Regions from separate parts of the Serratia fonticola genome, predicted to be linked through region 1. Evidence: predicted binding sites of a transcription regulator. Region 1 holds the regulator's gene; each other region holds the start of a gene.

Region 1 (9,899 bases):
TTTGATTTTGCAACAAAAAAAATGCCATTAACGTTTTCTCACAATATGGATTAGTATTTATGAGATCCACGCTGTTTTATAGGGTGAATTTCGGGAATACTGTGACTCATTCGATTTCTGTTTCGGAGCCAAGGTTGGTAATGTCGATATGCGGTTAATTATTACACTTTTTGTGCTGCTATTTACGCAGCTCTTCTTCAATTTGGCGCACGCTGCGCCACAGGCACGTGTTTCTGCCGAGCAGCGCAAGAGTCACGTTAATGAAGCCCGGCCAGACGACCGCAAGAAAAAGAAAGCGGTGAAAGCCAATAAAAAAGTGAAGGCAGCCACCCCTCCGAAAACGCTAAAAACCAAACCAGCAACCTTAAAGACCGCCAAAAAAACCACCAGCGTTAAAACCAAAAGCCAGGCAACCAAAACGGCCAAGCTAAAAGTAACTCCGCCTAAAAAAGGCTATAAAAAAGGTTATGGTCGCCATCGTGAAGAAGGCAAAGCTACGGCAAAATTAGCTGGCCGCGAAAAGCCGTTAAAACTTTCCGCCGCTCACAAAAAACGTTATCAGCACGCCAAGCAGACCGCCATGGCCAAGCTGATGGGGCAAATGGGTAAACCCTACCGCTGGGGTGGGTCTTCACCTGGTACAGGCTTCGACTGCAGCGGGCTGATTTATTACGCGTACAAAGACGTGGTGAAAATCAAAATGCCGCGTACCGCCAACGAAATGTACCACCTGCGTGATGCAGCGCCGATCAAGCGTAATGAGCTGGAGAAAGGCGATCTGGTGTTCTTCCGCATCAACAACCGTGGCACCGCCGATCACGTTGGAGTCTATCTTGGTAACGGTAAGTTCATCCAGTCACCGCGCACCGGTGAAGAAATTCGCATCAGTCAGTTGGATAACGACTATTGGCAGAACCATTACATTGGTGCCCGCCGCGTAGTGACCCCTACCACCATCCGTTAACCTTTCACGGCTGAGCCAACTGCTCGGCCGTGCTCTCAATCTCCCGCTGCAACTTTAAACAATCAGTCACTTGGCACACTTTGGATGTTCTTTTCCCCCCGAAAGTTGTTAAGATTAATAACCATAACAAAAGTGGTGCAATTGCGTTTTTCCGCCCTCGGCCCCTTAGGCCTGCAGCGTCGGAGAGGCGTATTGTCTATAAAAGGAGAAAGCAATGTCGTTTGAATTACCTGCATTACCATATGAGAAAAACGCTCTCGAACCGCACATTTCCGCAGAAACGCTGGAATACCACTATGGCAAGCACCATAACACCTACGTGGTTAACCTGAACAATCTGGTGAAAGGCAGCGAGTTCGAAGGCAAATCCCTGGTCGAGATCGTCAAGACCTCCACCGGCGGCGTGTTCAATAACGCCGCTCAGGTCTGGAACCACACCTTCTATTGGCACTGCTTATCACCGCAAGGTGGTGGCGAGCCAACGGGCGCAGTGGCAGAGGCCATCAATAAGTCATTCGGCTCCTTCGCCGCCTTTAAAGAGCAATTCACCGATGCCGCCGTGAAAAACTTCGGCGCGGGCTGGACTTGGCTGGTGAAAAAAGCGGACGGTAGTCTGGCGATCGTCAGCACCTCAAATGCGGCAACCCCGCTGACCGGCGCAGACGTTCCGTTATTGACCGTTGACGTGTGGGAGCATGCTTACTACATCGACTACCGCAATGCGCGGCCAAAGTACCTGGAAAACTTCTGGGCGTTGGTGAACTGGGCGTTCGTGGCAGAAAACCTGGCTTAACGGCGGGTGACTAGCTAATAATAAGGCGCGGCATCAAGCTGCGCCTTTGTTTTTCTGCTGCGGATCAGTTCAATGCGGCAATAAAACTGAAAGCAATAATCATTGCCAAGGCACCCACGGTGGTGAGTAATGACATCTTCAAATCGGTATCCATATACAACTCCCTCTCAGATTGGCTTTTCAAGAGCATAAGCCACACAGTTTATACGTCAAATCATTTTCCCACAGTTCGTGATTAAAATCTTGTTATGCTTTCCCCGCTGATAATTACCGATTAGCTCTTCCACTTTTCTTCAATATGCGACAAAATCCGCAGTTCACAACTGCGTACCGATAAACTGCCCCTCCCTGTTCAAGCGATTTACGACTTCAGCACTAAAAACTCAGTTTTCGCTTATCTGGGAAAGGATCTACGTAGGCAAACGATTAACATCATACTTACATGCTGTAACATGTGGGTTTAGGAGTCATTTTTTACATGGCAACGATTAAAGATGTGGCCAAACGCGCTGGCGTTTCTACCACTACCGTATCGCACGTTATCAATAAAACGCGTTTCGTCGCCGAAGATACCAAAACGGCCGTTTGGGCCGCCATCAAAGAGCTGCACTATTCACCCAGCGCCGTCGCCCGCAGCCTCAAGGTCAATCACACCAAATCGATCGGTTTGCTCGCCACCTCGAGCGAGGCCCCCTATTTTGCCGAAGTGATCGAAGCGGTAGAAAACAGCTGCTACAGCAAAGGCTATACCCTGATCTTGTGTAACTCGCACAATAATCTGGATAAACAGCAAGCCTATCTAGCGATGCTGGCGCAAAAGCGCGTCGATGGCCTGCTGGTGATGTGCTCAGAATATCCAGATCAGCTACTGGGCATGCTGGAAGATTACCGTAATATTCCCATGGTAGTGATGGATTGGGGTACCGCACGCGGAGACTTCACCGATACCATTATCGACAATGCCTTCGAGGGCGGTTACCTGGCAGGCCGCTACCTGATCGAACGTGGCCACCGGGACATCGGTGCAATTCCTGGTCAACTGGCGCGTAATACCGGTGGAGGTCGCCACCAGGGCTTTCTGAAAGCCATGAAGGAAGCCAACATCGAAGTGCGCGAAGAATGGATCGTGCAGGGGGATTTCGAGCCTGAATCTGGCTACAAAGCCATGCATCAGATCCTGTCGCAAAAGCATCGTCCAACCGCCGTTTTCTGTGGCGGCGATATTATGGCCATGGGGGCGATCTGTGCCGCCGATGAGCTGGGGTTGCGTGTACCGCAGGATATCTCGGTTATTGGCTACGACAACGTGCGTAATGCCCGCTACTTCACCCCGGCGCTGACCACCATTCACCAGCCGAAAGAGCGACTGGGCGAAATGGCCTTTACCATGCTGTTGGATCGCATCATCAGCAAGCGTGAAGAATCGCAGGTGATTGAAGTGCATCCAAAACTCATCGAGCGCCGCTCAGTCGCCGATGGTCCTTTTGTCGATTACCGCCGCTAAATACTGTGCCTTAACCCCATATTTCTCCGTAGGGGCGCCGCATGCTGCGCCCGATTCCCCCCCGGGTCCTCTTCACTGAGCCATTCCTGATTGAGCGTTTCGCTATCGCCCAGATAGTCCAGCAGCCAGGCCATGGCCGGAGACTGGGCGTTTTGCTGCCAGGTCAGGCAGCAAGCGCTGGGCGGGAAAGGCTCATGCAGTGTCAACACCACCAGTTCGCCACTTTGCACCAACGGCAATACGCGATGTGCAGGCACCATGCCCACACACAGCCCGGCACGCAAACAATCTACCGCCGAAACCCAGTCCGGCACGGTCAGCCGCCGCTGGTTGTCCAGCGACCAGGTCACCCGCTTGGGTAAATTGCGCGAAGTATCTTCCAACAGCAACGAGGGATAGGGCCGTAGCTGATCGTCGCGCAGCTTTCCTTGCAAGGCGGCGAGCGGATGTTTAGCATGTACTACGCAGAGCCAATTCATAAAGCCCATATCGCGAAAGGCAAAACCGCCACCCACCGGCACCGCCCGCGTTGCACCAATGGCCATCTCCGCTCGGCCATCGACTAGCGCATCCCATACGCCGTTGAATACTTCCGGCTGCACTATCAGTTCCACGTCGGGGAAATGGCGATAAAAATCCAGCACCAGTTGGCGGCTGCGCTGAGGTTTGACGATCAGATCGACCGCAATCCGCAGTTGCCCGCGCCAACCGTTGGCCACCTGCTGGCACTGTCGTCGGGTATCGAGCATTTTTTTGATAACAACCCGCGCCTCCTTAACAAATAGCGCCCCCGCTGGCGTCAGTTCCACATCGCGGTGACGGCGTTCAAACAGCGGTACCGCCAGCCATTGCTCCAGTTGGCGTACCGTATAGCTCACCGCAGAAGGAACTCGGTGCAACTCCTGTGCCGCCGCGCTGAAACTGCCGGTCCGCGCTACCGCATCTACCACATCGAGTGAATATTCAGACCACATATGTTTGCCTTCAAATTTTTTAACAGCATCTTGCAAATATTACCGTTTCACAAGCAGAGATCCAGCCGTATACACTTGCCGGCGCTTCAAAACCTGCGACAACATAATTTTAACGAGAAATAGCAATGCGAAATTTTGGATTTATGTTCTACCTGGCCGGCCTGAGCATGTTGGGCTATCTGGCTACCGATATGTACCTGCCCGCCTTTGGGGCAATGCAGCAGGATCTGCAAATCTCCGCTGGGGCGATCAGCGCCAGCCTGAGTATCTTCCTGGCAGGCTTTGCCTTTGCCCAGTTGCTGTGGGGGCCGCTGTCCGACCGTATTGGCCGTAAGCCCGTGTTATTGATTGGCCTGGCGCTGTTCGCCGTCGGCTGCCTCGGTATGCTTTGGGTCGAGAACGTGGCACAACTGTGGTCACTGCGCTTTATTCAAGCCATTGGCGTGTGTTCCGCCGCCGTCACCTGGCAGGCGATCGTGGTCGATCGCTACCGCGATGGCAAAGCCAACCGCGTTTTTGCCTCCATTATGCCGCTGGTTGCCCTCTCTCCAGCGCTGGCCCCGCTGCTGGGCGCCTGGTTGCTCAACCATATGGGATGGCGGGCCATCTTCGCCGTGCTGCTGGGGATCACTGCCCTGCTGCTGATCCCCACCTTACTGCTGAAAGACCGCAGCAGACTGGTACCTTCCGCCGATAAAAAGCCCAGCCTTGGCTTTATGCAGATCTTGAAATCCCCGGTCTTCAGCGGCAACGTGATGGTTTTTGCCGCCTGTTCTGCCGGTTTCTTTGCCTGGCTGACGGGCTCCCCCTTTATCCTTGGCGATATGGGGTATAGCCCCAATGATATTGGCCTGAGTTATGTGCCACAAACGCTGGCTTTCTTATTAGGAGGTTACAGCTGCCGTAGCGCCTTAAATCGCATTTCTGGCAAAACCTTGCTGCCATGGCTGTTGGTAGCTTATGGCATCAGCATGGTAGCGCTGTATCTGATTGCCACCCTGAGCGAACCGACGCTGACCACTCTGCTGATCCCGTTCTGCTTTATGGCGTTAGTAAACGGTGCCAGCTATCCTATTTTAGTGGCCAATGCGTTGATGCCCTTCCCCAACAACAGTGGCAAAGCTGCTGCGCTGCAAAACACGCTACAATTGGGTTTATGTTTTATCGCCAGCCTGTTGGTTTCGGCATTTATCGCCCAACCGCTGTTAGCCACGGCTACCGTAATGGTTGCTACCGTATTTTTAGCGGCCTTGGGCTATCTGATCCAGCGTGGGAAAGGAACGGATGAAACTCAGGTAACACGGCAGGAGCATGCCGACTCCGTATCATAATTACCTATGTAAATAGTCACTTAATGAAAATTCTTGCCGAGCGCGATTTGCAGTTGAGTCTACGCCTCGGCAAGCCTATACTCAAAAACGACCTTTTAGAATAACAGTTATACTAAGATCTTATTGCAGCAACTGCTGCGTACGTGGATGGCATCACACTTTATTTAAGGTTGCATTTACCCGCGTCCTTTGACGCAGGGAGTCTCTTAAATTTCCTCTGTTCAAGTCGGATTTCAGACACCACGGTGAATTTTTACCGTAGGTATACGTATGTCCCTGTAGAAATTGTCTACGCTAAATTCTGCAGGATCATAAGTCAGAAGAAGGTGATGGAGAAGCTATGAGTTCATCGTGTATAGAAGATCTGAGCATCCAGGATAACCATTGGTATCGTATCGCTCATGAAATGCTTAGCATGGCCGGCATTGAAATCAATGGTTCACGCCCTTTCGATATTCAGATCAATAATCCCAATTTCTTTAAACGCGTACTGCAAGACGGCTCTCTGGGGCTGGGCGAAAGCTATATGGACGGTTGGTGGGAGTGCGAACGGCTGGACATATTTTTTCAGCGGGTTGTCGCAGCTGGCCTGGAAAAGAAACTGCCCCACCACCTGAAGGATATCTTGCGTATTGCCGCCGCCCGCCTGACCAATCTGCAATCCCAAAAACGTGCCTGGATCGTTGGCAAAGAGCATTACGATCTGGGTAACGATTTGTTTACCCAGATGCTGGATCCCTATATGCAATATTCCTGCGGCTATTGGCAACAGGCCACGACGTTGGAAGAAGCGCAAGAGGCCAAGCTACGGCTAATTTGCGAAAAACTGCACCTGCGGCCCGGTATGCGGGTATTGGATATCGGCTGTGGCTGGGGCGGTCTGTCTGCTTATGCGGCCAAGCACTACGGCGTTTCCATGGTGGGGGTCACCATCTCCGCCGAACAGCAGAAAATGGCGCAAGAGCGCTGTGCCGGGCTGGACGTGGAAATTCTGCTGCAGGATTACCGCGATCTCCACCAGCAGTTTGACCGCATCGTCTCGGTCGGCATGTTCGAACACGTTGGGCCGAAGAACTACCGAACCTATTTCGAGGTGGTGGAACGTAATTTAAAACCTGATGGCATTTTCCTGTTGCATACCATAGGGTCCAACGAGACCGATATGAACGTTGATCCGTGGATCAATAAATACATCTTCCCCAACGGCTGCCTGCCGTCGGTGAAACATATTGCCCAGGCCAGCGAAGGCCGTTTCGTCATGGAAGATTGGCATAATATCGGCGCAGATTACGATCGCACCCTGATGGCCTGGTATGAACGTTTCAAACAGAGCTGGCCACAGCTGGCATCGCGCTATTCCGAACGTTTTGAAAGGATGTTCAGTTATTACCTTAATGCCTGCGCAGGAGCGTTCCGCGCTCGCGATATTCAACTTTGGCAGGTGGTATTCAGCCCTAAAGGCGTCGAAGGCGGTCTGCGAGTTCCCCGCTAAAATCCTTTACCCCAACCCACAGGGTTGGGGTAAAGGGTTATTAACCGCAATAAACGCGAATGATTTTGTCTTCACTGTCACCCAGGAAGTTCAAGCGCTTTAGATTGAAGTCCATGGTTACCATCGAGTTATAAGGAATAGTCCGTACCTGCTGGGGAATATTAACCCCGTCCAACGCAGACAGCGGTTTACCCACATAATTCTGATACTGCGATGCACCACAGGTATCATCTTCAGCCTCGGCAGTCTGTGAGTTCGCCTGTTCTGAGGAGCTTGAACAGGCGGTCAGCGCCAACAGCGCCGCTAGCATCATCGTTTTCCCGTAAAACTTCACGTTTGGCTCCTAAGTGTGGTTATTGGTGCAGGGTTATCAGGCTTTGGGTACAGACGGCTTGGTGACAGCTAATGCAGCCTCACGATTAGCTAGCACACGCTCGACGGTATCCACCACCGCTTGAGTTTGCGGATCGATTTCTATATTGACCTTATCCCCCAGGCGCTTTTTACCCAGCGTGGTGCGCTCGAGGGTTTCCGGGATCAAATGCACGCAGAAACGGTTATTGACCACCTCGCCTATGGTCAGGCTAATGCCATCGATGCCGATGAAACCCTTATGCAGCACATATTTCATCAAATCGATATTCGGCATACGCAGCCAGATCTGGCGATTATTTTCCGAGGTATAAATCTTGGTGACTTCCGCAGTACAGATAATATGCCCGGACATCAAGTGTCCGCCGATTTCATCGTTAAACTTGGCGGCTCTTTCCAGATTGACCACATCACCCAGTTTAAGATCGCCAAGATTGGTCAACCGCAGAGTTTCTTTGATCAAATCAAAGCTGACGCGATTGCCTGCAATCTCCGTGACAGTCAGACAGCAGCCGTTGTGGGCCACCGAGGCCCCCAACTCCAGCCCTGGTAACAGCTCATCAGGCATTTCAACAACGTGGGTACGGAAGTTGGGTTTTTCATCAATGGCAACCAGCGGGGCGGTGCCTTGTACGATACCGGTAAACATGTTGGCCTCTTCTTTATGACTATGTTCAACGCGCTGTAAGCAGTTTGCCCCAGTTACGGCAGAAAACCAAACGCACAACGGCAAAAAAACAGTGCTTGCCTAGTTTATGCCCTGAGGGGCTAACAGCACTGTAGTTTCAAGACGACGAGCATAACTATTTCTTTACAACCTTTGCTTAACCCCGGCTAGCAGGTACAATCTTTTCGGCATATTCCGCAGTTTTTAGTTGTTGCTGATGCAGCGACACCCCTTCCCCATAAATAATTAGAAAGGTGTATACGTGCAGAAGTACTTTATTGAGGCGCGTAGTTTATTGGCCCTCGCAATTCCGGTCATCATCGCGCAAATATCCCAAACCGCAATGGGCGTGGTCGATACCATCATGGCTGGCTCTTATAGCGCCACAGATATGGCCGCCGTTGCCGTCGGTACCTCTATCTGGCTGCCGACCATCCTGTTCGGCCACGGTTTACTGCTGGCCTTGACCCCGGTGATCGCCCAGCTCAACGGCGCGGGCCGCCGCGATCGTATCGCGTATCAGGTGCGCCAGGGCTTTTGGTTGGCATCAGGGGTTTCATTACTCATTATCGCCGTGATTTATAACAGCCAACTGGTGATCGACATGATGCACAACATCGATCCGCTGCTGGCTGAAAAGGCCGTTGGTTTCCTGCATGCCATTATGTGGGGAGCTCCCGGCTATTTGTTCTTTCAGGTCGTCCGTGGCCAGTGTGAAGGTTTATCCAAAACCAAGCCCGGCATGGTCATAGGCTTTTTGGGGCTGTTGATCAACATCCCTATCAACTACATATTGATTTTCGGCAAGTTTGGCATGCCGGAAATGGGCGGCGTCGGTTGTGGTGTCGCCACCGCCAGCGTGTATTGGATGATGTTCCTGATGATGCGCTGGTATGCCAAACGTGCGTCCTCGCTGCGGGATATCAAGCTGGAGGAAGGCGCACATCGTGGCCCGGATTGGCAGGCGTTAAAACGCCTGATCGGCATTGGTCTGCCGGTTGCCCTGGCCTTGTTCTTTGAGGTGACGCTGTTTGCCGTGGTGGCATTATTGGTTTCACCGCTGGGCATCGTCGCGGTGGCCGGGCACCAGATTGCCCTGAACTTCAGCTCACTGATGTTTGTACTGCCGCTGTCGCTCGGCGTTGGGGCAACCATTCGCGTTGGACACCGTCTGGGCGAAGGCTCGGTAGAGGGCGCTCGGATTGCCGCCTATGCGGCGATTGCCGTAGGCATAGCAATGGCCAGTTGCTCGGCATTGTTCACCGCCGCGTTCCGCGAGTCTATCGCCCTACTGTATAACGATAACCCTGCGGTCGTGACCATGGCCTCCCATCTGATGCTGTTGGCGGCGATTTATCAGATATCCGACTCCATCCAGGTGATCGGTAGCGGTATTCTGCGGGGCTATAAAGATACCCGGGCGATCTTCTACATCACCTTTGTGGCCTATTGGGTTCTCGGGTTGCCAAGCGGCTATCTGCTGGCGCTGACGGACTACATCGTGCCAGCGATGGGGCCTAGCGGATTCTGGTTCGGCTTTATTATTGGCCTGACCTTCGCCGCCATCATGATGGTATTGCGGATGCGTTGGTTACAGCGCCAACCCCCGGCGTTGATTTTGCAGCGTTCCACCCGTTAATAGCGTTCGCCGGTTTGTCCCAGGCAAACCGGCGAGTTCCTCGCCAGCCATTGCAGAAAAAACCGCCTTACTGCACATAAGCTCAGCAATCGCGTGAAATACCGAATAAAATTGCGTTTTTCCCCTTGCCAGCGGCCAGGTTGCTCGTTAATATTCGTCCCCG
Region 2 (9,899 bases), 1.9 Mb from region 1:
TTCAATCGCCTGACGCCCCGCCGTGGTATTAACGATGTAGGTGTACTCGCCGTTCTTGATGCGGTCCTGAATGTGCGGACGCCCTTCATGCACCTTGTTGACCAAGCGTGGGTTAATCCCCGCTTCGCCCAGCACCACTGCGGTGCCGTGGGTGGCATCCAGTTCAAAGCCCTGCTTGAGCAGGCTGGCAGCCAAATCCACTACGCGAGCCTTGTCCCCACTGCGAACCGACAGCAGCGCACGGCCTTTCTTCATGCCGGAGTTACTGCCCAACATCGCCTTGGAGAAGGCTTCGGCGAAGGTGCGGCCAACGCCCATCACTTCACCGGTCGAGCGCATTTCTGGCCCGAGGATCGGGTCAACGCCTGGGAATTTGTTGAACGGCAGCACCACTTCCTTGACCGAGTAGTACGGCGGGATAACCTCTTCGGTCACGCCCTGTTCGGCCAGCGATTTACCGGCCATCACGCGCGCCGCCACTTTCGCCAGCGGTACGCCGGTCGCCTTGGAAACGAACGGCACGGTACGCGCGGCGCGTGGGTTCACTTCGATCAGGTAGACTTCGTTGTTCTTCACCGCAAACTGCACGTTCATCAGACCACGAACCTGCAGTTCAAACGCCAGTTTTTCTACCTGCTGGCGCATCACGTCCTGGATCTCTTTGCTCAGCGTGTAGGCTGGCAGTGAACAAGCGGAGTCACCGGAGTGGACGCCAGCCTGTTCGATATGCTCCATGATGCCACCGATCAGCACGCGCTCGCCGTCACAGATAGCATCCACATCCACTTCTACCGCGTCGTCCAGGAAGCGGTCCAGCAGCACTGGCGCATCGTTGGACACGCTAACCGCGTTCTGGAAGTAACGGCGCAGGTCGATGTCGTCGTAAACGATCTCCATCGCACGGCCACCCAGTACGTAGGATGGGCGCACCACCAGCGGATAACCGATACCGGCCGCTTTCTCAACCGCCTGTTCGATGGTTGCCACGGTGGCGTTGGCCGGTTGCTTCAGGCCCAAGCGGTTAACCGCCTGCTGGAAACGTTCACGGTCTTCGGCACGGTCAATCGCATCCGGGCTGGTGCCGATAATCGGCACGCCTGCCGCTTCCAGCTCACGCGCCAGTTTCAACGGGGTTTGCCCGCCGTACTGCACGATCACGCCTTTTGGCTTCTCGATGCGCACGATTTCCAGCACGTCTTCCAGCGTCACCGGTTCGAAGTACAAGCGATCCGAGGTGTCGTAGTCGGTAGAGACGGTTTCCGGGTTACAGTTGACCATGATGGTCTCGTAGCCGTCTTCGCGCAGCGCCAACGAGGCGTGTACGCAGCAATAGTCGAACTCGATGCCCTGGCCGATACGGTTCGGGCCACCGCCCAGGATCATGATTTTCGGGCGATCGTTGGTCGGGTTGGATTCACACTCGTCTTCATAGGTGGAATACATGTAGGCGGTGTCGGTCGCAAATTCTGCCGCACAGGTGTCCACACGTTTGTAGACCGGGTGCATGTTGAAGCTGTGGCGCAGCTTGCGGATTTCGCTTTCCGCCACGCCAGCCAGCTTGGCCAGGCGCGCATCGGCAAAGCCTTTACGCTTGAGCGTGCGCAGGAAATCAGCGTTCAGGCCGTTGATGCCCGCTTCGGCAACCTGCTCTTCCAGACGCACCAGCTCTTCAATCTGCACCAGGAACCAGCGGTCGATGTTGGTCAGGTTGAACACACCATCGACGGACAGACCGGCGCGGAAAGCATCGGCGATGTACCAGATACGATCGGAACCCGCATCCTTCAGCTCACGGCGGATCTTGGTCAAGGCTTCCGGATCGTCCAGGCTCACTTTCGGATCAAACCCGGTCGCGCCCACTTCCAGGCCGCGCAGCGCTTTCTGCAATGACTCCTGCTGAGTGCGGCCAATTGCCATCACTTCGCCGACCGACTTCATCTGGGTGGTCAGGCGATCGTTGGCACCGGCAAACTTCTCGAAGTTGAAGCGCGGGATCTTGGTGACGACATAGTCGATGGACGGCTCAAAGGAGGCTGGCGTACGGCCACCGGTGATGTCATTCATCAGCTCATCGAGGGTGTAACCCACCGCCAGCTTGGCGGCGATCTTGGCAATCGGGAAGCCGGTCGCTTTCGAAGCCAGCGCCGATGAACGGGATACGCGTGGGTTCATTTCAATCACGATCAGGCGGCCGGTTTTCGGGTTCACCGAGAACTGCACGTTGGAGCCGCCGGTTTCCACCCCGATCTCACGCAGTACCGCCATCGAGGCGTTACGCATGATTTGGTATTCTTTGTCGGTCAGCGTTTGCGCTGGAGCCACCGTGATAGAGTCACCGGTATGGATACCCATCGCATCGATGTTTTCGATCGAGCAGACGATGATGCAGTTGTCATTCTTATCGCGCACCACCTCCATCTCGTACTCTTTCCAGCCGATCAGCGATTCGTCAATCAGCAGCTCTTTGGTCGGGGACAGATCCAGACCGCGCTCGCAGATCTCTTCGAACTCTTCGCGGTTATAGGCGATACCGCCACCGGTGCCGCCCATGGTAAATGACGGGCGGATAATGCATGGGAAGCCCACATCGGCGGCCACCGCCAACGCTTCTTCCATATTATGGGCGATGCCGGAACGCGCCGTATCCAGGCCAATTTTCTTCATGGCGATATCGAAACGGCGGCGGTCTTCGGCTTTGTCGATGGCATCGGCGGTAGCGCCGATCATGGTGACGCCGAACTCGGCCAGTACGCCCTGACGTTCCAGCTCCAACGCACAGTTCAGCGCGGTTTGCCCACCCATGGTTGGCAGCACCGCATCCGGGCGCTCTTTCTCGATGATTTTACGCACCACTTCCCAATGGATCGGCTCGATGTAGGTGGCATCGGCCATTTCCGGGTCGGTCATGATGGTGGCCGGGTTCGAGTTGACCAGTACAACGCGGTAACCTTCTTCACGCAGCGCCTTACACGCCTGGGCACCAGAGTAGTCAAATTCACACGCCTGGCCGATAACGATCGGGCCAGCGCCGAGGATCAGGATGCTTTTTATATCTGTACGTTTTGGCATGGCTTTTCTGGCTCCTGATTATTTGGCGTTGGTACGGTAAGTCTCAATCAGTTCGATAAAGTGATCGAACAGCGGCGCGGCATCGTGCGGGCCTGGGCTGGCTTCTGGGTGGCCCTGGAAGCTGAACGCGGCTTTATCGGTACGATGGATGCCCTGCACCGTGTGGTCGAACAGGGATTTATGCGTGACGCGCAACGTGCTCGGCAGATTATTTTCATCTACGGCAAAGCCATGGTTCTGCGCGGTGATCATCACGGTATTGTTATCCAGATCCTTCACCGGGTGGTTACCGCCGTGGTGGCCAAGCTTCATCTTCATGGTTTTGGCACCGCTGGCCAGCGCCAACAGTTGGTGGCCCAGGCAGATACCAAATACCGGGATATCGGTTTCCAGGAAGCGTTTGATGGCGGTAATGGCGTAATCGCATGGCTCCGGATCTCCAGGGCCGTTGGACAGGAAGATGCCGTCCGGATTCATTTTCAGCACGTCTTCCGCAGGGGTTTGCGCTGGCACCACGGTGAGGCGGCAGCCGCGATCCACCAGCATGCGCAGAATGTTACGCTTGGCGCCGTAATCGTAGGCCACTACATGGTAAGGCAGTTCGCCCGCAGGCTTAGCCTCCGGTAAATCGCCTTCCAGCGTCCAGCTCCCCTGTTGCCAGGCGTAAGCCTCTTTGGTGGTGACCTCTTTCGCCAGATCCATGCCTTTCAGGCCAGGGAAAGCCTTGGCTTTTTGCAGCGCCAGCTCGGCATCGGTGAGGTCGCCCGCGATGATGCAGCCGTTCTGTGCGCCTTTCTCACGCAGCAGGCGGGTCAGCTTGCGGGTATCGATATCGGCAATCGCCACAATGTTGTGACGCTTGAGGTAATCGGCCAGGCCCATTTCGTTGCGGTAGTTGCTGGCAATCAGTGGCAGGTCGCGGATGACAAGGCCTTGAGCATGAACAGCGGAGGATTCTGCGTCGGAATCATTGGTGCCGACATTGCCGATATGAGGATAAGTAAGAGTAACGATCTGGCGGGAGTAGGAAGGATCAGTGAGGATTTCTTGATAGCCGGTCATCGAGGTATTGAAGACCACTTCCCCCACTGCCGTACCTTCTGCCCCGATGGCCCGACCGTGGAATTGGGTTCCGTCTTCCAGAACCAATAGCGCTGACTTAATCAAAACACCCTCCGAGGAATAATCAATCACAATATTTGCATATTAATTCAGATTTCACGCCCTAAATCAATGCAAAAACCGCCCTCAAGGCCAATTTTTGGCAAATTGGGCGCATTTTAATGATGAGCGTCCCGCTTGTCTAGATAAAGCGCCATTTTTTCCATTATTTTTGCTGCCCTCAGGGTTTAAAGGGGGTCACAGGCACAAAAACACCAGCAAACTTGACCGAGTAAACGGTTGCGAGACACAGTGACAGAAAAAATGGCTTAAAACAGCTAAAATCGATGCGAGGAGCAATAAAGATGGCAGTAAAAACAGGAAATAGACTGGATAACATATAAAAATAATAGCTACACAATTAAAACTAATCGTAAGCTTCATTTTTGATGTTAAAAAAAAGGACAATAAAATTATTGTCCGATTATCATATCATTATGATCAACACAACCACATCACGATGGTGTTCATTAAAATTATAACTGGTCTAAACCGAGCACGTCACGCATATCAAACAGCCCGTTATGCTGGTTTGAGATCCAGGATGCGGCACGCACCGCGCCATTGGCAAACGTCATCCGGCTTGAGGCTTTATGGGTGATCTCTACCCGCTCGCCAATATCGGCAAACATGGCGGTATGTTCACCCACAATATCCCCGGCACGAATGGTGGCAAAGCCGATGCTCTTTGGATCGCGCTCGCCGGTATAACCCACGCGCTCGTAAACCGCGCACTCTTTCAAATCACGTCCCAAGGCACCGGCAATCGCCTCGCCCATGGCTAACGCCGTTCCTGAAGGGGCATCTACCTTGTGGCGGTGGTGAGCTTCCACAATTTCAATATCGGTATAATCGCCCATGACCTTGGCCGCTTTTTCCAGCAGCTTGAGCACCACGTTGACGCCCACGCTGAAGTTGGCGGCAAACACGATGCCAATCTGCTGTGCCGCGTCCTGGATCGCCGCTTTACCTGCATCATCAAAACCGGTGGTGCCGATCACCATGGCTTTGCCGTGGGCCACGCAAAACGCCAGATGGGCCAGGGTGCCTTCCGGGCGGGTGAAGTCGATCAGGATATCGAAATCGCTGACAACCTTTTCCAGGTTATCGCTGACGGTGACGCCCAATGCACCAACGCCAGCCAGTTCGCCGGCATCGGTGCCAACCAGGCTAGAACCCGGGCGCTCCAACGCTGCCCCCAATACCACACCCTGTGCCTGTTGCACGGCCTGGATCAATTGGCGCCCCATGCGGCCACCGGAACCCGCAATCGCGATGCGGATTTGTGAATCAGTCATACTTCGCTCTCTTTTATGGTCAAAAGCCGATCCTCGGCTATAGGTTCAGGGTAACTTTCTCACCTTACCACTGCCAGAGGATTTTTTTGCGGATTAGAAAATTATGATATGCCCGGTATGTTATCAGTAACGCTGTCAATTGATTAACAATTACCCGATTAGCGGCAACTGTCTGGTTTTACATAATCATGCACTATTTATGCATTACGATGAATGGCGTAAAGGGGGTTTCTGCAAGTTAAATAGCGGCTGTTATTATCGCGACACATAAAGCCCAAAGCAGAGGGGAGTCATACAGGTTAGCCGACCGTTGAGCGCATGGATGCGCGATTCGAGCCCCCAGGGATGGGTTTACGGCGTGTCGGCGTTCTGTATGGCTCCTACCTGTTACACCAGTAATTACAGCTAGTTAAAATGCAAAACGGGGAGCATGAAAGCTCCCCGTTCAAATAGATGACAAAGTGGTAATGTTGCAGACTCTTAACGGACGCAGCATGCAGCGTCCCTACGTAGCAACACTCAAGCCTGGGGTAAGAAAAACCATCAGTCGATCTGCTTGATATCCATGCGCAGTTCTTTCGGCACTTCAAACACGATGTTCTCTTCACGGCCGCTAAGCTCCTGCACGTCCTTGCCGCCCAAAGCTTTCAAGCGGCTGATGACGTCCTGAACCAGCACGTCCGGCGCAGAGGCTCCAGCGGTGACGCCAATGTTGCTCGCATCTTTCAACCAGGATTCCTGAATGTCCGCCGCCGAGTCGATCAGATAGGCCGGTTTCCCCACACGCTGGGCAAGCTCGGCCAGGCGGTTGGAGTTGGAGGAGTTCTTCGACCCCACCACCAGCACCACATCGGCATCACCTGCCAAGCTGCGCACCGCTTCCTGACGGTTGGTGGTGGCATAGCAGATATCGTCCTTGCGCGGCCCGATAATATCCGGGAAGCGCTTACGCAACGCATCGATCACGTCGGAAGTATCGTCCACCGATAAGGTAGTCTGGGTCATAAAGCACAGGTTATGCTCGTTCTTTACCTGCAATTGCCAGACATCTTCCGGCGACTCAACCAGGTACATGCCCCCTTGAGGGTTACTGTACTGGCCCATGGTGCCTTCCACTTCCGGATGCCCGGCGTGGCCAATCAGGATCGCTTCGGTGCCCTTACGGCTGGCACGGGCCACTTCCATATGCACCTTGGTCACCAACGGACAGGTAGCATCAAACAGCATGGTCAGATCCCGGGCCTTGGCCTCGGCACGAACTGCCTGTGAAACACCGTGGGCAGAGAAGATCAGGATCGAGCCATCCGGCACTTCCGCGATCTCTTCGATAAATACCGCACCGCGCTCACGCAGGCTTTCGACCACGTAGCGGTTATGTACCACTTCGTGACGGACGTAAATCGGCGCGCCATAAATCTCCAGCGCACGTTCTACGATGCTGATCGCACGATCAACCCCGGCGCAGAAGCCACGTGGATTAGCCAGCAATATTTGCATGCGCTTCCTCCTGCTGCGGGTCGATCTCCAGCACTTCGATATCGAAGGTCACCGGATGCCCCGCCAACGGATGATTGAAATCAACGGTGATCGAATCTTCCGCCACTTCACGCACCACACCAGGCATTTCACTGCCGTCGATGGCGGTAAACAACATGATGGTGCCGACATCCGGCACGCCTGTTTCGTTGAAGTCGCGGCGTGAGAAGAACTGGATGAGATCCGGGTTCTCCGCACCGAACGCAGCTTCCGGTTGCAGGGTAAACGCACACTTGTCCCCAGCCCGCAGACCGATCAGCTGCTGTTCCAGCGGAGCAGACAGGCTGCCATCGCCCAGGCGGAACAGCGCTGGTTTGCCGTTGCCCTGGGTGGATTCCGCCGTCGTTCCATCTGCCAGTTTCAGCGTAAAATGCACCAGCACTGCGCTGTTGCCGTTAACCTGAGCCGTCATATCACTTACCTTCGCTGTTGACGCTTTTCTTCGCTGGCAAGAACCCTTCCAGCACGATCATGGCGGCACCGACGCAGATAAAGCTGTCCGCCAGATTGAAGGTCGGGTAATGCCAGTTGCCGATATAAAAGTCGATGAAATCGACCACAAAGCCATGCCACAGACGATCAAACAGGTTGCCGAGCGCACCGCCGATAATAAAGGCATAGGCGATATTGTTCAGCTTCTGCTGGGCACTGCTGCGATACATCATCACCAGCAGCACCACCACGATGGCGATCGCAATACCGGCAAAGAACCAGCGCTGCCAGCCACCGTGATCCGCCAGGAAACTGAACGCCGCGCCGTAGTTACGCGCGTAGTACAGGTTGATTGACGGGAACAACGGCTGGGTCTGGCCCAGCACGAAGTTACTCAGGATCCACTGTTTGCTGAAAAAATCCAGCGCCAGCACCACCACTACCAACCATAACCAGCGCAAGCCGGTCGAACTTATCGGTCTACTCATCAGGCGCGTGTTCTCAAGCAAAGTTACGTTTTTCGCCGTCACCGGCTACGTTGGTCACACAGCGGCCGCAAAGTTCTGCGTGCTCCGCCACCTGGCCGACATCGGTGGTGTAATGCCAGCAGCGCGGGCACTTCTCACCATCCGCTTTGCTGAACGCAATTTTCAGCCCTTTCAACAGTTCGCTTTGCTGCGCATCTGCCGGAGCATCCGCAAACGGTGCTACGCTGGCCGATGAGGTCAGCAACACAAAGCGCAGCTCGTCTTGCAGGCTGTTCAGACGCGCTGCCAGATCGCTATCGGCGTACAGCGTAACCGCCGCCTCCAACGAACCGCCAATGTGCTTGTCTGCACGCGCCTGCTCCAGCACCTTGTTCACTTCGCCACGCACTTTCAGCAGATCGGCCCAGAACGCATCGTTCATGCCTTCGCCTGCCGCCAGACCGAACAGACCGTCATACCACTCTTCGGTAAACACGTACTGCGTGCGCTCACCTGGCAGGAAGGCCCAGATTTCATCGGCGGTAAACGACATGATCGGTGCCATCCAACGTACCAGCGCTTCTGCAATGTGGAACAGAGCGGTCTGGCAGCTGCGGCGGGCAACGCTGTCGCTTTTCGCGGTGTACTGACGGTCTTTAATGATGTCCAGATAGAAGGAACCCATTTCTACCGAGCAGAACTGCATCAGACGCTGCACCACTTCGTGGAAATCGTAGTTGGCATAGGCCTGCTCGATATCCTGTTGCGCGGCCATTGCACGACCTACGGCCCAGCGATCCAGCACCACCATCTCTTCCGGGGCCACGCAGTCAGTGCTCGGATCAAACCCGTTCAGGTTGGCCAGCAGGAAACGCGCGGTATTACGGATGCGGCGATAAGAATCGGCAGCACGCTTGAGGATTTCGTCGGAAACCGCAATCTCGCCGGTGTAGTCGGTAGACGCGACCCACAGACGCAGAATGTCGCCACCCAGCTTGTTCATAACGTCCTGCGGGCTGACGGTGTTGCCGATTGACTTGGACATTTTGCGGCCCTGACCATCGACGGTAAAGCCGTGGGTCAGCACTTCTTTGTAAGGCGCTTTGCCCTTCATGGCGGTCGAAATCATCAGTGATGACATGAACCAGCCACGATGTTGGTCGGAACCTTCCAGATACATATCGGCAGAGTGGCCGTTGAATTCTGGACGCACGTCAACCACGGAAGAATGGGTTGAACCTGAGTCGAACCAAACGTCCAGCGTATCTGGCACTTTCACATAATCGGCCGCTTCGGCACCGAGGATATCGGCAGCGTCCAGATCCCACCAGGCCTGGATCCCGTCCTGCTCAACACGCTTGGCCACTTCTTCCATCAGCTCTACGCTGCGTGGGTGAAGCTGCTCAGTGTCTTTGTGCACGAACAGGGACATTGGAACACCCCAGGTACGCTGACGTGAGATACACCAGTCTGGGCGGTTAGCCACCATGGTTTCAATACGCGCCTGGCCCCAATCCGGGATCCACTGTACGCCCTTGATCTCTTCCAGCGACTGCTTGCGCAGGCCCTTTTGATCCATGCTGATAAACCATTGCGGCGTGGCACGGAAGATGATCGGCGTTTTGTGGCGCCAGCAGCACGGATAGCTGTGTTGCAGTTTTTCCACGTGCAACAAAGCGCCTTTCTCACGCAGCAGCTCAACGATCAGATCGTTGGCCTTGAACACGAATTTACCGTCCAGCGTTGGATAGGTGCCGGTCAGGTAGCAGCCGTTCGGGCCAACCGGGTTGGCGACTTCCAGGCCGTATTTCTGGCCGATCACGAAGTCATCCGGGCCGTGGCCAGGTGCGGTATGTACGGCACCGGTACCGGCATCCAGCGTAACGTGATCGCCCAGGATCGCCGGCACGTCAAAGCCCATAAACGGATGGGTAAA
Region 3 (9,899 bases), 520 kb from region 1:
AGTAACACCTTCCGTTCCAGCGATATCTTTTGCCGCTATGGCGGTGAGGAGTTTGCCCTGCTGCTCGGCCACTGTTCCCTGGAAAATGCCCGCAGCATGATGGAAGCGCTGCGTGAACAAACCCAACAGATGTGCCTGGAGTTACTCAACGGAAAACGGGTGCGCTTTACCATCAGCTGTGGCATCGCTGCCGTAGGCAACCTGGCAGAACTACATCCAGCCATCAAACAGGCCGATGAAGCGCTCTATTTTTGTAAGAAGAGCGGGCGCAATCGGGTCAGTATTTATACGCCAACCGGTTTTATCTGAATCTGTGTTTAAAATAATTAACCTCATAATTTTTATGAGTAAATCAACTAAGCCATTCAGTTTATTGGATTAAATGGCTTTTTCTGGCTGAGGTTATGCCGCCGGTAAAATAAAGGCACGTTTTATCCTCGACCCGTTCCGGCCATTTGTGGTGTGATGAGGCTTCAATAACAGGATAATCCGGGTATACTCCCCCCACTTTTTTGATTATCCGGATTTGGACACGCGCCTGACGAGGATGCTGTAACGCGATATGACTCTATACGCTTCCCCGATTTTGACTTCACTGCTTGATACTGACGCCTACAAGCTTCATATGCAGCAAGCAGTGTTCCATCGCTACCCCGCAATTACCGTTGCGGCGGAGTTTCGTTGCCGTGGCGACGAACTGCTGGGCGAATATGCCGACGAGATCCGCGCGCAGGTTGCCATGATGAGCGAGTTGGCGCTAACCGAAGCCGAACACCGCTATCTCTCCAGCCTGCCTTTCTTCCATCAGGATTACCTGAGCTGGCTACGGGAGTTTCGCTACGATCCGCAGCAGGTCAGCATTAGCAGTCACGACGGCAAATTGCATATCCGTATCGCTGGCCCCTGGCGCGAAGTGATTATGTGGGAAGTGCCGTTGTTGGCCGTGATCAGCGAAGTAGTGCACCGCCACCGTTCGCCACAGGCCACGCCAGAGATGGCAATTAGCCAGTTGCGCCAGAACCTGGCGCAGTTCAAGCAACTGAGCGGGGATATTGATATCTCACGCTTCAAGCTGATGGACTTTGGCAGCCGTCGCCGCTTCTCCCGCGAGGTGCAACAGGCCATTGTCAGCACGTTGAAAAACGAATTCCCCTATCTGGTTGGCACCAGTAACTACGATTTGGCGCATCGGCTGGATCTGATCCCGGTTGGCACGCAAGCCCATGAATGGTTCCAGGCTCATCAACAGATTAGCCCGGTGCTGGCCAACAGCCAACGTGCCGCCTTGCAGGCCTGGCTGGATGAATATCCCGATCAGCTCGGCATTGCACTTACCGACTGTATCACCATGGATGCGTTCCTGCGTGATTTCGGCAAACAGTTTGCCCAGCGTTATCAAGGATTGCGCCACGACTCTGGCGATCCGATCGAATGGGGTGAAAAAGCCATTGCCCATTACCAGCAATTGGGCATCGATCCCATGAGCAAGACGCTGGTGTTTTCAGACAATCTGGATCTGGATAAGGCGTTGGCGCTGTATCGCCACTTTGATCGGCGTATCAACCTGGCGTTCGGCATCGGTACGCGTCTGACCTGCAATATCCCCGGCGTCAAGCCGTTGAATATCGTGATCAAGCTGGTCGAGTGTAAAGGCAAGCCGGTGGCCAAACTGTCCGATAGCCCAGGCAAAACCATCTGCCAGGACCCTGCGTTTGTCAAAGCGCTGCGCAAAGCCTTCGATCTGCCGCTGGTGAAGAAAGCCAGTTAAGGCATCCCTTCACTCCAACCCTCTCCCACTGGGAGAGGGAGCTGTACGGAGCTGCGTTAAGGAACAGGAGCCAATTGGTGATGCAAACGTGTGGGCATTTCTCGCCAGCGATCCCTCTCTTCCTTTATATACCTCCTGTTTTTTTACCTCACTGTAATAAATCTTGTCCCATTCTGATGATTTCTACTTGTGCTCTGCAACGCGGCAAGTAACATAGCAATATCCCCAAATTCTTGGGTTGTTAGGCTATTTCTGAAAAACTTATAAGAGAGAAATCTATGAGCGTAGTGCCTGTAGTCGACGTACTGCAAGGTCGTGCTGCGGTTGACAGTGAAGTCACCGTGCGCGGTTGGGTACGTACCCGGAGAGATTCTAAAGCTGGTATCTCCTTCCTCGCCGTTTATGACGGCTCCTGCTTTAATCCGTTACAGGCCGTCGTTAATGATTCTCTGCCGAATTATCAGGACGAAGTGTTACGCCTGACCACCGGCTGTTCCATTGAAGTGACCGGTACCGTGGTACCTTCGCCGGGTGAAGGCCAGAGCTTCGAACTGCAGGCCACAGCCATCAAGGTGGTGGGTTGGGTTGACGATCCTGACACCTATCCAATGGCGGCCAAACGCCACAGCATCGAATACCTGCGCGAAGTTGCCCACCTGCGCCCACGCACCAACCTGATTGGCGCGGTTGCCCGCGTTCGCCACACCTTGGCACAGGCGATCCACCGCTACTTCCACGAGAACGGTTATTTCTGGGTTTCCACCCCGCTGATCACCGCCTCTGATACCGAAGGTGCCGGTGAAATGTTCCGCGTCTCCACGCTGGATATGGAAAACCTGCCACGTACTGATAAAGGTGCCGTCGATTTCAGCCAGGATTTCTTCGGTAAAGAAGCCTTCCTGACCGTATCCGGCCAGTTGAACGGCGAAACCTACGCCTGTGCACTGTCAAAAATTTATACCTTTGGCCCCACCTTCCGTGCCGAGAACTCGAACACCAGCCGTCACCTGGCGGAATTCTGGATGATCGAACCGGAAGTCGCCTTTGCTTCCCTGGACGACATTGCCGGGCTGGCCGAAAGCATGCTGAAGTATGTCTTCCAGGCGGTGCTGGATGAACGTGCCGACGATCTGCAATTCTTTGCTGAGCGGGTAGATAAAGATGCCATCGACCGTCTGAAGCGCTTTGTCTCTTCCGATTTCGCCCAAGTGGACTACACCGAAGCGGTCGAGATCCTGATTGCTTCCGGCCAGACCTTCGAGAACCCGGTTTCCTGGGGTATCGATCTGTCGTCTGAACACGAGCGCTATTTGGCCGAGCAACACTTCAAGGCTCCGGTAGTTGTGAAAAACTACCCGAAAGATATCAAAGCCTTCTATATGCGCATGAATGAAGATGGCAAAACCGTCGCGGCGATGGACGTGCTAGCGCCGGGCATTGGTGAAATCATCGGTGGTTCACAGCGTGAAGAGCGTCTGGATGTGCTGGATCAGCGTCTGGCAGAGATGGGCCTCAATAAAGAAGATTATTGGTGGTATCGTGACCTGCGCCGCTATGGCACCGTGCCACATTCTGGTTTTGGCTTAGGTTTTGAGCGTTTAATCGCCTATGTGACCGGGGTGCAGAACGTCCGTGACGTGATCCCGTTCCCAAGAACGCCACGTAACGCCAGCTTCTAAGTCATAAAACCCAGCATAATTTAAACATTTTTTTTACATAATAAAGGCCAGCTTAGCTGGCCTTTCGCATTTTTGATTATTGACCTACATCACAAAGTTCCCTAAAATACACAAATTGTTACACATCGTTTCTTTCTGAAACCAGATTGCGACATTGGTAGCATTTTCGTTCTAGATAAACCTGCCCGTGAATGGAACACTGCGTGCAGACACAGGACGACACCAATCTATCAACAATAGTTCCAAAAGAATTATTGGCGGCAGTGGCAAGGTGTCCGAATAAAACCAATGAGGGTAATAATGATGATGAAGCGCAACATTCTTGCAGTAGTGATCCCAGCTCTGTTAGCAGCTGGTGCAGCCAACGCAGCTGAGATCTACAACAAAGACGGCAACAAACTGGATCTGTACGGTAAAGTTGACGGTCTGCACTACTTCTCTAACGACAAAGGCAACGATGGCGACCAGTCATACGTGCGTTTTGGCTTCAAAGGTGAAACCCAGATTACTGACCAACTGACCGGTTACGGTCAGTGGGAATACAACGTGCAAGCTAACCACGCTGAGTCACAAGGTACCGAAGGTACTAAAACTCGTCTGGGCTTCGCGGGTCTGAAATTTGCTGACTACGGTTCATTCGACTACGGTCGTAACTACGGCGTAGTGTATGACGTTGAAGGCTGGACAGATATGCTGCCAGAATTCGGTGGCGATACTTACACCACTACCGACAACTTCATGACTGGCCGTACCAACGGTGTTGCTACTTACCGTAACAACAACTTCTTCGGTATGGTTGATGGCCTGAACTTCGCTGTGCAGTACCAAGGCAAGAACGAAAACGACAAGCGTGACCTGAAGAAACAAAACGGTGACGGTTGGGGTGTGTCCTCTACTTACGCAATCCTGGATTCAGGCGTTAGCGTAGGTGCTGCCTACTCTGGTTCTGACCGTACTGACGCTCAAACCAATCTGTCTACTGCTGGTGGTAAAGACGCTGAAGCATGGACCGTTGGTGCTAAATACGACGCCAACAACGTCTACCTGGCAACCATGTATGCAGAAACCCGCAACATGACTCCATACGGCGAATCAGATTTCACCATCGCTAACAAAACTCAGAACTTTGAAGTGGTAGCTCAGTACCAGTTCGATTTCGGCTTGCGTCCATCCATCGCTTACCTGCAGTCTAAAGGTAAAAACCTGGCTGGTCGTAACGCAAACGGTAGTAACTTCGGCGGCGGCGACGCTGACCTGGTTAAATACGTTGACGTAGGTGCGACTTACTACTTCAACAAAAACATGTCTACCTACGTTGATTACAAAATCAACCTGCTGGACGAAAACGACTTTACTCGTGCTAACAACATCGCTACTGACAACATCGTAGCTACCGGTCTGGTTTACCAGTTCTAAGTTGTTGCACTTGATGACGGTTCGTCGTCAGCTAAGTTAAAAAAACAGGGCTTCGGCCCTGTTTTTGTTTTTAGCGCTTTACGCCATTTTTTATTCTGCCAATCTGCCCTTCCCCGTCATTTTTTGTGCTGAATCTGCCGCCGTCACAAGATCGAGGTGTTTTTCTCGCAAACGGTTGGCAAAGACGATAACTGGCGCTACCCTGATGTTTCTGTCTGCTTAACTCTAGGCCATGGAAGCATCTGACATGTTTGAAAAAATCACCGCTGCACCTGCCGATCCGATTCTGGGTCTGACCGACATTTTCCGCGCCGACAAGCGTGAGAATAAAATCAACCTGGGTATTGGCGTCTATAAAGACGAAACTGGCAAAACGCCGGTGCTGACCAGCGTCAAGAAAGCTGAGCAGTATCTGCTGGAAAATGAGACCACCAAAAACTACCTGGGTATTGAAGGTATTCCTGAATTTGCCAGCTGCACGCAAGAGCTATTGTTCGGCAAGCAGAGCCCAATCATTGCCGACAAGCGTGCCCGTACCGCGCAAACCCCTGGTGGTACCGGTGCCCTGCGTGTCGCGGCCGACTTTATTGCCAACCAGACCAGCGCCAAGCGTATCTGGGTCAGCAACCCAAGCTGGCCAAACCATAAAAACGTCTTTGGTGCCGTTGGCCTGGAAGTGTTGGAATACAACTATTACGACGCCGCCAACCATGCGCTGGACTTTGACGGTCTGCTCACCAGCCTGAACCAGGCTCAGGCCGGCGACGTGGTGCTATTCCACGGCTGCTGCCATAACCCTACCGGTATCGATCCAACCGAAGCACAATGGGCTCAGTTGGCTGAGTTGTCCGTAGCCAAGGGCTGGTTGCCGCTGTTCGACTTCGCCTACCAAGGCTTCGCCAAGGGCCTGGAAGAAGATGCACAGGGTCTGCGTATCTTTGCTGCCAAACATCAGGAACTGATCGTTGCCAGCTCCTACTCGAAGAACTTCGGTCTGTATAACGAACGTGTTGGTGCCTGCACCGTGGTAGCTGCCGATGCAGAAACCGCCGAGCGTGCCTTCAGCCAGGTGAAAGCCGCAATCCGTGCCAACTACTCGAACCCGCCGTCACACGGTGCGGCCGTAGTTGCCACCATCTTGGGTAACCCGGCGCTGCGCGCCATTTGGGAACAAGAGCTGACTGACATGCGCCAGCGCATTCACCGTATGCGCCAGCTGTTCGTTAATACCCTGCAGGAAAAAGGGGCGGAGCAGGATTTCAGCTTCATCATCAACCAGAACGGCATGTTCTCTTTCAGCGGCCTGACCAAAGAACAGGTTCTGCGTCTGCGTGATGAATTTGGCGTGTATGCCGTTAACTCCGGCCGCGTTAACGTGGCGGGGATGACGCCGGACAATATGGCGCCGCTGTGCGAAGCCATCGTTGCCGTGCTGTAAGCGGATTTAGCATTGAAAAGGGGCGCATATGCGCCCCTTTGTTGTTTTGTATGGGAGAGCTCTACCAGATGGCTGGCTCTTCGCGCAGGAACGGGTTGGTTTGACGTTCATGGCCAAAGGTAGACATCGGCCCATGTCCTGGAATAAACGCCATATCATCGCCCTGAGGCAGTAATTTGTTACGGATTGAAGCGATTAGCGCCTGATGGTCACCGCGCGGGAAATCGCTGCGGCCAACGCCACCGTTGAACAACACGTCACCCACTAATGCCAAACGCGCCTGTTCGTTGATAAAAACGATATGACCAGGCGTATGACCAGGGCAATGCAGTACGTTCAGCGACATTTCGCCCACCTGCACTTTATCCCCCTCTTCCAGCCATTTGGTCGGCGTTAGAGCGGCGCATTCATCCAGGCCAAACATACGGCTCTGTGCTGGCAAACCTTCAAGCCAGAAGGCATCCTCCTTATCCGGGCCATAGATTGGCACCTGATAATGTTCGGCCATTTCTGCCGCTGCGCCTACGTGATCGAGATGGCCGTGCGTCAGCAAAATCTGGCTGATCTGCACGCCCTTTTCGGCAATGGCGGCCTTAAGTTTTTCCGGATCGCCACCAGGATCGACCAGCGCCGCCTGTTTGGTCACGTCGCACCAGATGAGCGTACAGTTCTGACTGAACGCCGTAACGGGGATAATATGGTATTTCATAAAGCTCCAACGACAACGGCACCACGCCCAAGGGGCGGGTGCCATTCAGCGATCATGATGCACAATGATTACCAGGTCCGCACCGGGCCGGTATCGATGTGCACAAAGTTACTACGTGGATAATAGCCTACCCCGCCAGCACGCATTTTTAGCGCGGCCTTACGGATATTACTCAGTTGGATCCCTTCGATATGGAAATCCATCGCCTGGCCTTTGGTGTGGTAGCTTTGCTTGGCCACGCCACGGCTGTGCGCACGCATTTCGGTGTTGGTCGCCATTGAACGGTAGCCGGAAATCAGCTGTACCGGTTTGCTGGTGCCCAGCATCACCTGTAGGCGATAGAGATGATCAAACAGAGCCGGATCAATGCTCTTGACCTTATTGGCCCGATAGTCACGGAAGATATGGTTCAGGCGCGCCAATTCTTCTTTATTGTAACCTTTACCGTTGAAGAACTCGGCCTTGATGGATTCGCCAGTATTGAGGTTGTTCAACAACAGAATACGTGGGCGAGCGGTAGAAAGACTGGCAAACGCTTGCCCTGGGAGCAGCGCGATACCCACGGCGGCGCTACCTAACGCCAACCATTTACGGCGATGATGATCAATTTTGTCCATGACTCTTTTAAACCCGGCAAGAATGTCAAAATATATGCACAAAACTGCGCACTGCCCGAACCATAACCGCCAGCGTATGCGGAGTCAACCCGCGATACGCTGTGGTTTACCAGTGCTCACAAAAAACAGAGCCTGCTACTGGCCAGACATTCAGACCGTTATTTATCTAGAATTACTGCATTTATTGCATCAATTTTTCGGCCTGAGCCAAAATTTGTGCACCCGATCTCACTGTCGCATCATAATTGTAAATATCTGTGCGGAACTGTGGCTTACCATCATCAGAGACCCAGGCCGTCAGGTAATACAGCTGCACCGGGATGTTCTGGCGGATGTTCACATACGTCGTATTGCCGCCTTTCAGCGTGGAGGAAACACGCGCGTTGTTCCAACCCGCATCCTGCAACAACATATTGGCCAAATCGGAAGCCTTGTTAACGCGCACACAGCCAGAGCTTAACGCCCGGATATCCTTCTGGAACAGGCCGTGGTTCGGGGTGTCATGCAGATAGATGGCATCCGAGCTCGGCATGTTGAATTTGAAACGCCCTAACGAGTTGCTGCTCCCCGGTGCCTGCTGGATGCGGTAAGGGAAGTTGCGTGGTGAAACCACAGTCCAGTCAATCATTGCCGGATCGATCACTTGCGCATCGTTGCTCCAGCCAGAGAATACACGGTAACCGTGTTTCTGGAAGTAGCTGGCATCATGCATGGCCTTAGGCACGATATCTTCACGGATCAGCTTGGTTGGCACGTTCCACGGCGGGTTGACCACCACGTTATTCAGCGCGCTGCTCATCAATGGCGTTTTGCGGCTCGGACGGCCAACAATCACCCGCGAAGATAACACTTCATTACCATTCAGATAGTAGGTGAGCGAGTAGTTAGGGATGTTGACCATAATGCCGGTATCAACGTGCCCTGGCAGAATGCGCAGGCGCTGGATGTTCAACGCCAGCAGTGAAGCACGAGTTTGCGGCGAAACGTTCAGCCATTCACGCGTCCGGGCACCGATAACGCCATCAGGCGTCAGCCCTTGCCAGGTTTGGAAGCGTTTGACTCCTTCCACCAGATCTTCGGTGTAACGATTATCCGTTACCGAAACCGGACTGGCCGGTTGTACCTGCGCTGTCGCTTCTGGAGAGGGAGCAAGATCTTTGATCGATGCCGCGCCCGGGCTAACGACAGCCACTGCGGTAGCACGATCCTTCTCTTCATCCACCGACAGATCGTCATCCGCCGCCGGAGTCGTCGCGCTGGCGTTGGTGACTTGAGGCTCAGGCGAAGCAGATGCTACCGCCGGAGTGGCGATTAGCATTCCGGTACGCGCCAGAATATCGCGCAGTGCGGGAATATCGTCGCTGAGCTGACCTGGACGCAGGCTTGCGCCATTGGTCATTTGTGGCCACGGGCGCCCAGCCGCCAGCATTTCGCGCAGCGCCAAATGCATTTTGGCGTACTGAGGGTGCTGCGGGGCCAACGAATTAATATACGCCAGCGTTTTGCCCTGATGTATCGAGAGCTGCCACTGGTTGATCACCGTATTCGCTGGCACCTTCAGCTTGTAAGGTACATTGCTGTACAGCCAGTTGTTGCCGTTGGCCCCGATTGAGGAGACAAACTGCAAATAACCCAGCATCGCATCCGACAGCACAATATCACGTGCCATATCGGTGATGAGCGGATCGGTCAGCAGTTTTACCCATTGAGTAAACTGCGGCTGTACGCCAGAAATGGCCAACTCAGCCAGTTGCTGTTGAAATTGCTGTACCGCTTCCCGATCTTGCCACATAGGCTGCATCTGGTTGGCGGCGTACAGCGGTGCCAAAGTGGAGAGATAATACGGCACAACGCTTTTCGGCAATGCCGCCAGCAGTTCGGCACGACTTTGTGCCACGGACATTCCCGATGACGATGACGCCACCGGTAACGCCGGTACAGTTGCCCATGCGGAAAACGACACGGCAAAACCACACGCTATCGCGCAACTCAATGCCAGACGTCGTACTGAGTTTCCATTTTTAAGCAACATCCCTTGCCCCCTGTAGGCTCACAAAAATACCGCACAGACTATTATTAGTTTCAGTATACAAACAGAACGGCGCTTTTGCTCTCAGCGCCGTAAATAACCGTTTCATCCCAGCTTACCACCGGCAAAAAAACACGCCTATCATCCTCGTCATGCAAAAAAATAGCCACCTTCAGGCGGCTATTTTCAGATTTATAGGGCATTTATTTTAGCTTTGTGGCGATTCTTCTGCCACCGAGTTTA

Evidence for each region. The regulator PurR, encoded in region 1, represses purine synthesis genes. The targets are predictions, from matches to a motif close to CANGCAAACGTTTGCNTG.
Region 2: a site for PurR is predicted at 4,460-4,477, ahead of carA (glutamine-hydrolyzing carbamoyl-phosphate synthase small subunit). Genes of this name have one in related genera too.
Region 3: a site for PurR is predicted at 5,028-5,045, ahead of WN53_RS17915 (amino acid aminotransferase). Genes of this name have one in related genera too.

What each region holds. Positions count from the first base shown of each region.
Region 1 is NZ_CP011254.1:4,544,450-4,554,348, reverse strand. It holds gene WN53_RS20175 (C40 family peptidase) at 149-964, shown strand; gene sodB (superoxide dismutase [Fe]) at 1,179-1,757, shown strand; gene cydH (cytochrome bd-I oxidase subunit CydH) at 1,822-1,911, opposite strand; gene purR (HTH-type transcriptional repressor PurR) at 2,236-3,261, shown strand; gene punR (DNA-binding transcriptional activator PunR) at 3,258-4,235, opposite strand; gene punC (purine nucleoside transporter PunC) at 4,361-5,566, shown strand; gene cfa (cyclopropane fatty acyl phospholipid synthase) at 5,907-7,058, shown strand; gene WN53_RS20145 (I78 family peptidase inhibitor) at 7,099-7,392, opposite strand; gene WN53_RS20140 (riboflavin synthase) at 7,429-8,079, opposite strand; gene WN53_RS20135 (MATE family efflux transporter) at 8,360-9,736, shown strand.
Region 2 is NZ_CP011254.1:2,644,234-2,654,132, reverse strand. It holds gene carB (carbamoyl-phosphate synthase large subunit) at 1-3,069, opposite strand, end outside; gene carA (glutamine-hydrolyzing carbamoyl-phosphate synthase small subunit) at 3,088-4,236, opposite strand; gene dapB (4-hydroxy-tetrahydrodipicolinate reductase) at 4,707-5,528, opposite strand; gene ispH (4-hydroxy-3-methylbut-2-enyl diphosphate reductase) at 6,072-7,025, opposite strand; gene fkpB (FKBP-type peptidyl-prolyl cis-trans isomerase) at 7,006-7,476, opposite strand; gene lspA (signal peptidase II) at 7,478-7,984, opposite strand; gene ileS (isoleucine--tRNA ligase) at 7,998-9,899, opposite strand, start outside.
Region 3 is NZ_CP011254.1:4,025,464-4,035,362, reverse strand. It holds gene WN53_RS17935 (GGDEF domain-containing protein) at 1-309, shown strand, start outside; gene pncB (nicotinate phosphoribosyltransferase) at 563-1,768, shown strand; gene asnS (asparagine--tRNA ligase) at 2,047-3,447, shown strand; gene ompC (porin OmpC) at 3,751-4,863, shown strand; gene WN53_RS17915 (amino acid aminotransferase) at 5,111-6,301, shown strand; gene WN53_RS17910 (MBL fold metallo-hydrolase) at 6,363-7,010, opposite strand; gene mepK (peptidoglycan L,D-endopeptidase MepK) at 7,079-7,627, opposite strand; gene ldtD (L,D-transpeptidase) at 7,809-9,659, opposite strand; gene mukB (chromosome partition protein MukB) at 9,865-9,899, opposite strand, start outside.